One region of the Methylobacterium sp. ap11 genome, then DNA from elsewhere that is predicted to be linked to it. Evidence: riboswitches for the same ligand, from Rfam matches in the RefSeq annotation. Region 1 holds a riboswitch; the other holds the start of a gene.

Region 1 (4,744 bases):
GGGCTCACAGGATCGACGGTGGCGGTGACGCCGCGGGCGTCGTTCGAGTGGAAGCCGCCGCCATAGTTCACATAGAACTCGGTATCGAGCCACGGTCCGAACACCGCGCCGAGCTTCGGATTGACGATGCCGTCACGAGCTTTGCCGGAGTTGGCTGGCGTGTCGGAGCGGACGTCGGCATAGTAACCGTCAGCCCGAAACCCGACGCTGGTGCGCAGCCAGTCGGTCCAGCGTACCCGGTTCTCGTAGTAGAAGGCCGCGCTCGCCTCCAGCACCCGGTCATCCAGCACCGTCGAGCGGTACTGACGCGCGGTCGTATTGAACAGGCCGACCCGGATATCATCGGTGCGGGTCTGCACACCGATCTCGTTCTCCATCGGCAGGCCGAACAGGTCGCCCTGGAAGACGCGGGAAATCTCGCCACCACCGAGCACGCGGCTGTCGCGCTGGCGGAACTGATCGCCGTTGACCGGATCGTTGAGGAAGTAGGTGAAGTTGTTCCAGAGGTTCATCTGGTAGCGGATCACGTAGGCCGAGGCCCGGGTGATGCCGCCGGCATCCGACTGGCTCCAGTACCCGGAGAGCGAGAAGCGCCCGGTGTCACCGCCATCGGTCGGATCGAGGGTGCCGTACCGGCCGATGACCCCTTCCGCTACCGCTCGCTCGGGGATCTGGTTGGTGGCATTCCACTTCGCCCAGTAGGCCATGCCGGTAACGGCGAACCCGTCGGTCGCGGTACCCTGGCTGTAGCGCGCCACGCCGTTGAGCTTGCGCAGGCCATCGGGCACGACCCACGGCCCATCGTAGGTCTGCGCCTCGCCGGCGACGAGCAGGTTGCCCGCACCGAGCGGCACGGAGGCCGCCGAGAGCCCGCGCTTGAAGCCGAAGCTCCCGAGGGTGGTCAGAGCGATGTTGCGGTCGAGCTTGTCGAGGTAGTCGATCCGCACCGACCCCGCCGAGGCGAAGTCGCCGTCGCGGACAAAGTACGGGCCCTTGTGGAACTCGACCGCGCCGACGAGCTCGGGGATCAGGAAGTTGAGGTCGGCGTAACCCTGGCCGTGGGCGTGGGTGCGCATGTTCACCGGCATGCCGTCGACGTGGATGGCGATGTCTGTCCCGTGGTCGAGGTTGAAGCCGCGCAGGAAGAACTGGTTGGCTTTGCCCTCGCCGGAATGCTGGGTGACGATCAGGCCCGGCACCGACTCCAGGACCTCGCCCGGGCGGGTCACCGGGCGGCTGTTGATCGCCGCGCCGCTGATGACACCGGCGCTCGCTGCCTCGACCGGGCGCAGGGCGCCGCCGATCCCGGAGATACCGCCAGGATAGCCTGCGCTGGCGGCGGCCCCGGTGGAGGCAGGCGGGGGTGCGGTAACCTCGATCTCGTCGAGGCGGATCTCGCCGGCGGCTTGCGCCAGGGCATGGCCAGGCAGGCCGGCGGCAAGTGCCGCAAGGAACCAGGGATAGGAGACGCGCACGGAAAGAGCCTTCATGGCTGTGGCACGTCACTGTGGAGGCACCGACACACCCCGTCCGGCACGGCCCACATGTGACCACGGCTGACGGCAGGTCTCCTGGCTCACGGGTCGCCGCCCGCCATCGTCTTCCCAGGGAGGTCTTGCGTCCCCAGTGACGTAAGGTGATGGTGGGCTCGCCGCTCACAGTTGCGGGGGCAGCCGCGGCATCGGGCTCTCGCCCTCACCGCGTTCCCTTTTTATCCCCGAAGGGAACCGTCATGACGACGTATCACAGCCACGATCCTGACCGTCAATCGTATCGTAAACGATCCAGGCAGGTGTGATCTCTCTGGCACAGCACTGATGCATGAATCAGCGCTCTTGGTGCTCGCAAATCGACCGACGGCATCCTCTTCCGAACGAATTCGACGCGCGGCCTGGCAAGCAGGCCGAGACGAGCGCGGAGATTTTGCAAATTATCCCTGATCCACCGCTGTGCAACGAGGCGCGCGAACAGCCGTTCGCGCACGGCGCAATGTCACAAGATCAAGCCAGAAGCTGATCGCCGTCATCGATCTTCGGTCTCTCGCCGCGCGAGGGCCCGGCGGCCCGCCACGGTCAATGCGTACTCGCAGAACTGCGAGTCGGGATGGATGCGTCCCGTCGCCTCGATCAAGCCGAGCTTCAGCAACTGCTTCGTCGTCGCGGTGGCGGCGTAGTAGCGTGATGTCCCGGCCAGCAACCGCAGGCGGTAGAGGAGCGTCAGCTTGAGGTTGACGTCACTGTTTCCGTCCACGGAACCGCCGCCTCATGAGACGATGAGCAAGGGTGGTATTCAGACCGGGATGACCTCGATCCGGTCTGCGGGCAGCGCCCGCCACCAGGCATCCGGGGCCTGGAACGCCTCGTAGGTCAGCCGCAGCACGTCCTCGGGCTGGCGGTGGGCCGGGTCGAGCCGGCCCCGCGCCTCGTTGCGCGCCACCAGCACCTCCCAGGGCACATCGAACAGCTTCCACTCGACGGCGAGGCCGTGGGCCTCGACGATCTCGAGTTCGCGCGCGAAGACCTCGCGCGTCAGATGGGTGTCGGCCATCACCACGCTGAAGCCCTGCGCGAGGGCGGCTTGCAAAGCCGCCTCCTTCACCCAGTGCAGCAGGGCATGCGCCTCGGCGTCGTAGCCGCCGCGCCGGACCTCCCAGTACATCTGCCGGTCAGGGGGCCAGAGCGCCTGCCGCAGGTCGTCGAGGGTGAGGTGGACCCAGCCCTCGCGCGGATCGAACCGGCGCGCGTAGGTCGTCTTGCCCGCGCCTGGGCAGCCGATCAGGCCGACGACCCGCTGGCGGGGCATTCGCCCGCCCTCGACGATCGGGGACATGGTCAGGCGTGGATGTCGGCGGCCTCGTCCTCCTCGTCGCCGGGGCCGACCTCGATGGGCTCGCCGCGAAGGTAGCGGCTTTGCGCCTCGGCCACCCGCCGGGCGGCCTGCGCGTGCCGGCTCGACACCGCGCCGCCGTGATCCTCGGCCCCATGCTTGACGGCGACCAGCGCCGGATCGCCCCAGAGCTGCAGCAGGACCTGGAACGCCGCCAGGCGCTCCGCGTCGAAGGCGATGCGCTGCCCCTGCATGTCCTTGTAGGGATGGGCCGGGTGCAGGGCGGCGCAGGGCACGAGGCCGGCCGGGATCGGGGTCGTCGCGGCATGGGTTCGGCCGCTCCGCAGGAGCTTCGGCAGAACGTGGGTGTGCGGCCCCTCCGGGCTGGTGCCGCCGGAGGGCGGGATCGGGGCGTAGACCTCGATGCGGCCGAAGCGGGCCAGGAAGACCCGATGCGGGCTCATGGCGACGAGGCGCGGCCCGATCGGGTTGCCGGGCGCGAAGAGCGGCTGCCCGGCCCCGGCCCGCAGGCAGGCGACGACCTCGGGATCGCGGCTGCGCACACAGGCGTCGATGGCGAGGAGGTCGAGGCCGAGATCGAACAGCACCCCGTCGCGGTCCTCCGGCCGTGCGGCTTCGTGATCGGGGCCGAGCTCCGTCACGACGCCGCGCCGGTTCATGACGCAGGCGTCTTCCGGCAGGCAGAGCGCCACCGCGTGGTTCCAGCCCGAGGCGACCGCCGTCTCGTAGGCGACCGGGCGCAGGTCGGGGTGGGGCCGCAACGCGATGGCCCCGCGGGCCGTTGCCATCCCGAGGCGAGCGTCGGGCAGAGCCGAGACGGGCTCGTCGGGGTCGCGCATGAACTCCGCGATCGCCCCGAAGCTGCCGAGGCTCCAGGCCGTACCCGGATCGCGCAAGGAGTCCCGCATCAGCGCCTCGACGGCGTCGCGGTCAGGAGCGGTCTTATACTCAGGAGCGGTCTTGGCCGGCTGGGTCATGGTCGTCCTCCCGGTGTGGCCCCGAGCGATCCCAGGGCAGGATGTAGGCTGTACCGTCGGCATGGGTGCCGCGCAGGACCGTGATGCCGAAGGCGGCCTGAAGCAGCGGGTCGGTCAGGGCGAGGGCGGGCGGCGCGTCGGCGACGATCCGGCCCTCGCTGAGCACCACGAGCCGGTCGCAGAAGCGGGCGGCCAGGGTGAGGTCGTGCAGGACGGCGACGACGCATGTACCGGTACGGCTGATCGCGCGCAGGAGGTCCATCGCGTCGAGCTGGTGGGCCGGGTCGAGGGCGGTGATCGGCTCGTCGGCGAGCAGGATCTCGGCCTCGACCGCGAGCGCGCGGGCGAGCAGCACCCGCATCCGCTCGCCCGACGACAGGCTCGGCTCGACCCGCTCGCGCAGGTGGGTGACGTCGGTGCGCGCCATCGCCCGGGCGATCGCCGTGTGATCGGCCTCGCTCGGGCCTGCGAAGGCGCGCCGGTGCGGCAGACGTCCGAGGGCGACGACCTCGGACACCCGCATCGGCCAGCCGATCCCGGCCGACTGGGCCAGGACGGCGAGGCGGCGTGCCCGCTCGTCCCGGGTGATCGCGGACAGAGGCCGGTCGTCGAGGAGGACGCGGCCGGATGACGGCGGCACGAGGCCGGCCAGCGCGCGCAGGAGCGTCGTCTTGCCCGCCCCGTTCGGGCCGACGAGGCCGACGAACTCGCCGGCCGCCACCGACAGCGAGACCCCATCGAGGATCGACCGGTCCTGAAGCCGGATCCGGAGCTCTTCGGCGGACAACCTCATCGGCCTCGCCCCCGCCGGAACAGCAGCGCGATCAGGAACGGCGCCCCGACCAGAGCCGTAACGACGCCGAGCTTCAGCTCGGGCCGTGTCGGCAGCAGGCGCACGACGAGGTCGGCGCCGAGCACCA
Region 2 (4,744 bases), on a different contig from region 1:
CCGAATGGCGCGGCACATTGATGAGGGGCGCGCCGACCGGCAGCACGTTGTCCTTGGTGACCACCGCGTCGGCGAAGACGTAGCCGGCCAGGACCTTGACCGAGGGCGAGAGCTGGCCGGCCGCCGTGAACTCGAAGCCCTGGCTGCGCACCGCGCCGGCGGCGATCGAGAAACCGCTGTTGTTGGGATCCGCGGTGAGCACGTTCTGACGCTCGACCCGGAAGGCGGCGCCCGTCAGGCTCAAGGCGCCGCCGTAGAGGTCGAGCTTGGTGCCGACCTCGTAGCCGAGGCCGGTCTCCGGCGCGAACGGGCCGTTGAACGAGGAGGCCGCGGCGTCCGGCCCGATATTCGGCCGGAAGCTCGTGCCGACATTGGCGTAGAGCGACAGTTCCGGCAGCGGCTGGTAGACGAGGCCGGCCCGGGGCGTGGCGGCGAAGTAGGTCTGGTCGCTCCGGACCCCGGTGCTGCGCTCGCGGAACGCCTGCTCGAAGAAATCGAACCGCACGCCGACCATCGCCTTCCACTCGGGCGACAGCGCGATCTGGTCCTGGGCGTAGAGCGCGGTGTTGGTGACCTGCTCGATGCCGTTGGTCTGGCGCGTGTAGTTCGGAAGCGGCTGGCCGTAGGCCGGGGCGTAGATGTCGAGCGAATACGGGTTCGTGCGGGTGTTGGAGCGGATCTGCTGGTAGGTGCCGTCGGTGCTCTCGCGCTCGAAGCCGAGCAGCACGGTGTGGCCGATCCCGGCGGTGTCGAAGCGTCCGACCAGCTCGGCCTGGCCGAGCGCGATGTCGGCGCGGTAGTTGCGGTAGTTGCGGTCGCGCAGGACGGTGCGGTTGTCGGCGGCGATGCCCCGCACCTCGACCGCCTCGCCGGTGAGCGAGTTGGAGTTGAGATAGGTGGCAAGCCGCATCTGCCAGTCGGCGTCGAAGCGGTGGTCGACCCGGATCTGCATCGAGTCGTTGGTCTGGTAGATGCTCTGGCCCGGCTCGCCGAGGAAGCGCGAGATCGGCAGGAAGCCGAGCCGGTTGTTGATCGCGATGACGCCGCGGTCGAACACCGTGCGGTTGCGCAGGAACTCGGTCTCGACCGTCACCTTGGTGTCGGGCGTGACCTGCCAGCTCACGACGGGAGCGACGAACAGCCGGTCGCCATCGACGAAATCGCGGAAGCTGTTCTGCCGCCCGGCCGCGAGGTTGAAGCGGTAGAGGAGCGTGCCGTCCTCGTTCAGCGCGCCGCCGGAATCCACCGTGCCGCGGACCTCCTCGAACGAGCCCCACAGCCCGCCCATCTCGACGAAGCGCTCGGCCGTCGGCTGCTTGGTGATGATGTTGACGAGGCCGCCCGGGTCGCTGCGCCCGAACAGGCCGCCGCCGGGGCCCTTCAGCACCTCGATCCGCTCGACGTTCTGGGTGTCGGGCGGCGGTGGGAAGCCGCGGTTGAGCGGAAAACCGTTCTTGTACAATTCCGAGGTGGTGACGCCCCGGATGGCGTAGCTGAAGATGGTCAGCCCGCCGAAATTGTTCTGCAGGGCCACGCCCGGCGTGTAGGTGAGGACGCGGTCGATCCGGGTGGCGGCGAGATCGGTGATGACCTCGCGCGGCGCCACGGTGACGACCTGGGGCACGTCGCGCTGGAGCGTGTCGGTCTTGGTGCTGCTGACCGCGCGGTCGGCCCGGAAGCCCGCGGTCGGGCCGATGAGGCCTATCGTGCCGGACGCCGTAGTCGGAAGCGTCGGCAGGCCCGGTGCCGCGGCGGCCGGGCGCGGGCCCTCCACCACGACTTCGTCGAGGGCGATGCTCTCCTGGGCGCGGGCCGCGGGCGCGGCGAGACCGACGGCGACGGCGCCCGCCAGGGCGGTGCAGCGGCGACGGCGGGAGGGCGCAGGATGGCGAAGCGGCGGACGGGTTCTCACGAAGCACACTCGATGTTGCCGTGCGGGGCGGACGGACGAGCGGCAGGCGGCATCCCGCGTTCCTAGAACGCGGCAGCCGGACCCGAGCGCTCCCCCGGGCCGCACCGCCCGCAGGACGTGACCGCGCCGACGTGGCGCGCGCCGAAGGCAGGTCTCCTGGCTCGCGGATCGTCGCTCCCGCCTGGCCTTCCCGGTGCGGCGCACCAGTGACCGTCGGCGGCGGGATCTCTCCGCTCACAGTTGCGGGGGCAGCCCCGGTTTGGCCCGAACGGTCTTGTCCGACCGAGCGCACCGGGTTCCCTCTTAGCCCCGGGCGTGACGCCCGGGGAACCTTGGCTGCCGTGAAAGTGCCACGGTCGCCGCGCTGCAGCAATAGACCGGAAACGCATTGTAATAACGTTGCGCATCCTGTGTCCACAGGAACACAACGGATCTCGCCTTGTCAGAGCTCAGGGCGTGCCGACCTGCCGCAGGTACGCGGCGGTCGCCGGATGGAGCCACGCGGCCGGGACCGCCGCCGCGAGGTCGCGGGGATCGCTCGGACGCTCGTGCGGCTGACGCCGCGCCAAGGCCGGCCGCGCCGCGTCGATCGCCGCGACGAGGCGGGCGACGGCCGCCGGGTCGAGCCCGGGCCGGCCGAGGATGAAGCTCCACGACCCCACCGTCTCGATCGCCGCGGCCTGCCCCGGAAAGGTGCCGGCCGGCACGGTCATGCGGCGTAGGGACGGGCTCGCGGCGAGGATCGCGGGGATCGCGTTCAAGGGGGGGCCGAGGAATCGCGCCCCGCCGGGTGCCGTGGCCGCGGCCCGAAAGCCCGGCCATCCGGTGCCGCCGCCCCACAGCGCCGCGGCGCGACCGTCGCGCAGCATCGCCGGGCCGTCGCCGGCATGGTCGAGGAGGACGGGCCGGATGTCGTGGTCAGGGTCGAGGCCCGCGCCGCGTAAAACAGTGCGGCCCATGGCGGTAAGGCCGGAGCTGCGGGTACCGAGCGCCACCGGCCGGCCGCGCAGGTCGTCGAATGCCTGAATCGGCCCGTCCGCCGGGACCACGAACAGGCCCGGCGCCGAATAGACCGGAGCGACCACGGTGACGGCCGGCGCAGCCCCCTGCCCCGCCAGGGCCTCGTAGGCGTACTCGCCCTGGACGAGGCCGAGGTCGACGCGGCCCCCGCGCAGGAGGTCGAGGTTCTCGGTCGAGCCCTTGCTCGCCCGCAACTCCAGGGTGATGTCCGGGCTCGTCTCCCGGATCGCCGCCGCCAGCGCCTCGCCGTAGGCCGGGAAACCGCCGCCGGGCGTAGCGGTGGCGAGAACGAGGTGGAGCGGTTCCTTGGGCGCCTCCTGCCCCCCCTCCCCGGCGCGGGCGGGCGGATGGACGAGACCGATCAGGGCCAGGACCGCGAGGAGGCGGCGCCACGACGGAGCGCTCGGCGGGCGCCTCGACCCCGAGCAGGTTTCGCCGAAGCGGTGACCAGTTCGGCGCCGAAAACCTGCGACGAACCAGGAATTTGAGCGGGCGAAGCGTCGGCCTGCCGACGCAAGTCTGCTGAGGCCGTCATGGCGATGCTCGTTCATCCGCGACCTCGTCCCACGCTCCGAAGATCGAAGTCGTCGACGTGTCTTAGATCTCCCGCACCCGGCGACCAACCGATTCGGCACCCGGCGCGACGGCTGTCCTCAGGCGCTGAGCCGGCGCGTGGCGAACGGGTCGGCGGCCACGAGGTTGCGGGCCATCGCCTCCTGCTCGGCATCCAGGATCGCCTGGGCGATGCGGCTCACGAGATCGCAGCTCGCGGCGTCGAGCGCGGCGTCATCGCCGGCCCGCGCCGCCACGGCGAGCGCGGAGCCTTCCTGCAGCACGATCGAGCGGGCGGTGCGGATCGCGTCCGCGACGGCTTCGTAGGGGCGGGGCATCGGCCAACTCCACGGGGTTGACGGCAGCGCCGCACGGCTGCCGTCGGGTCATCGAAACCCCGAGGCCTGGGAAAGTGTTCCGGGGTGCGGCAGGCCGGGACGCCGCACCCCGTAAGGCCTTCGGATCCGTGCGGGATCACGGATGCCCCATCGCCGCCAGCGTCCGGCCGTCGCTGCCGATGTCGTCCGGGCCGGTCATGCCGAGCAGCTCGATCAGCCGCCCGCGCGCCCGGCTGACCCGGCTCTTGATCGTGCCGACGGCGACGCCGCAGATCTCGGCCGCCTCCTCGTAGGTGAAGTTCTGGGCCCCCACCAGCACCAGCGCCTCGCGCTGGCTCGCCGGCAGGGTGCTCAGCGCCGCCTGGAAGGCGGACAGCTCGACCCGCGCCTCCTGGTCCGGCAGGGCCGTGAGTCGGCCCGCCATCACCCCGTCGGCATCCTCGACCTCGCGCCGGCGCTTGCGCTGCTCGGAGTAGAACAGGTTGCGCAGGATGGTGAACAGCCAGGCGTAGAGGTTGGTGCCGGGGGTGAAGCTGTCGGCCTTGGTCCAGGCGCGCACCAGGGTGTCCTGGACGAGGTCGTCGCTGCGGTCGAGGTCGCGGGTCAGCGAGAACGCGAAGGCGCGCAACGCCGGGATCGCACCGAGCAGCAGGGCGCGCATCTCGGGATCGACTTGTGTCATCGCGGACGTCATCGCGCATCCTCCTGCCCGGTGGGGTCGGCGGCGGGCGCGTCCGGCGGGGCCGCGTCTCCCGCGGTGGCGGCTTCGAGCCCGGCGAGCAGGGCGGCGAACCGGTCCGGCACGGGTGCGTTGAGGAGGTCGGCATAGTGGGCCCGCAGCGCCCGCCCGAGGCGGCGCTGCGTCTCGGTGTCGAGCTCGCCCCGTCCGTCGGGCCGGCCGCGGGATCGCGGCTCCGGTCCG

What was found. A riboswitch is a leader RNA that binds a small molecule or an ion and turns the genes downstream of it on or off. The one in region 1 is predicted to bind cobalamin.
Region 2: another riboswitch for cobalamin. It lies ahead of BMX97_RS23585 (TonB-dependent siderophore receptor); the one in region 1 lies ahead of BMX97_RS21830 (TonB-dependent receptor).

What each region holds. Positions count from the first base shown of each region.
Region 1 covers NZ_FOEB01000017.1:27,509-32,252, forward strand. The annotation lists gene BMX97_RS21830 (TonB-dependent receptor) at 1-1,490, opposite strand, end outside; cobalamin riboswitch at 1,544-1,747, opposite strand; gene BMX97_RS21835 (hypothetical protein) at 2,023-2,250, opposite strand; gene BMX97_RS21840 (AAA family ATPase) at 2,290-2,802, opposite strand; gene BMX97_RS21845 (DUF6925 family protein) at 2,832-3,824, opposite strand; gene BMX97_RS21850 (ABC transporter ATP-binding protein) at 3,796-4,617, opposite strand; gene BMX97_RS21855 (FecCD family ABC transporter permease) at 4,614-4,744, opposite strand, start outside.
Region 2 covers NZ_FOEB01000020.1:51,516-56,259, reverse strand. The annotation lists gene BMX97_RS23585 (TonB-dependent siderophore receptor) at 1-1,852, opposite strand, end outside; cobalamin riboswitch at 2,041-2,262, opposite strand; gene BMX97_RS23580 (TAXI family TRAP transporter solute-binding subunit) at 2,362-3,483, opposite strand; gene BMX97_RS23575 (hypothetical protein) at 3,586-3,822, opposite strand; gene BMX97_RS23570 (sigma-70 family RNA polymerase sigma factor) at 3,959-4,504, opposite strand; gene BMX97_RS23565 (NepR family anti-sigma factor) at 4,513-4,744, opposite strand, start outside.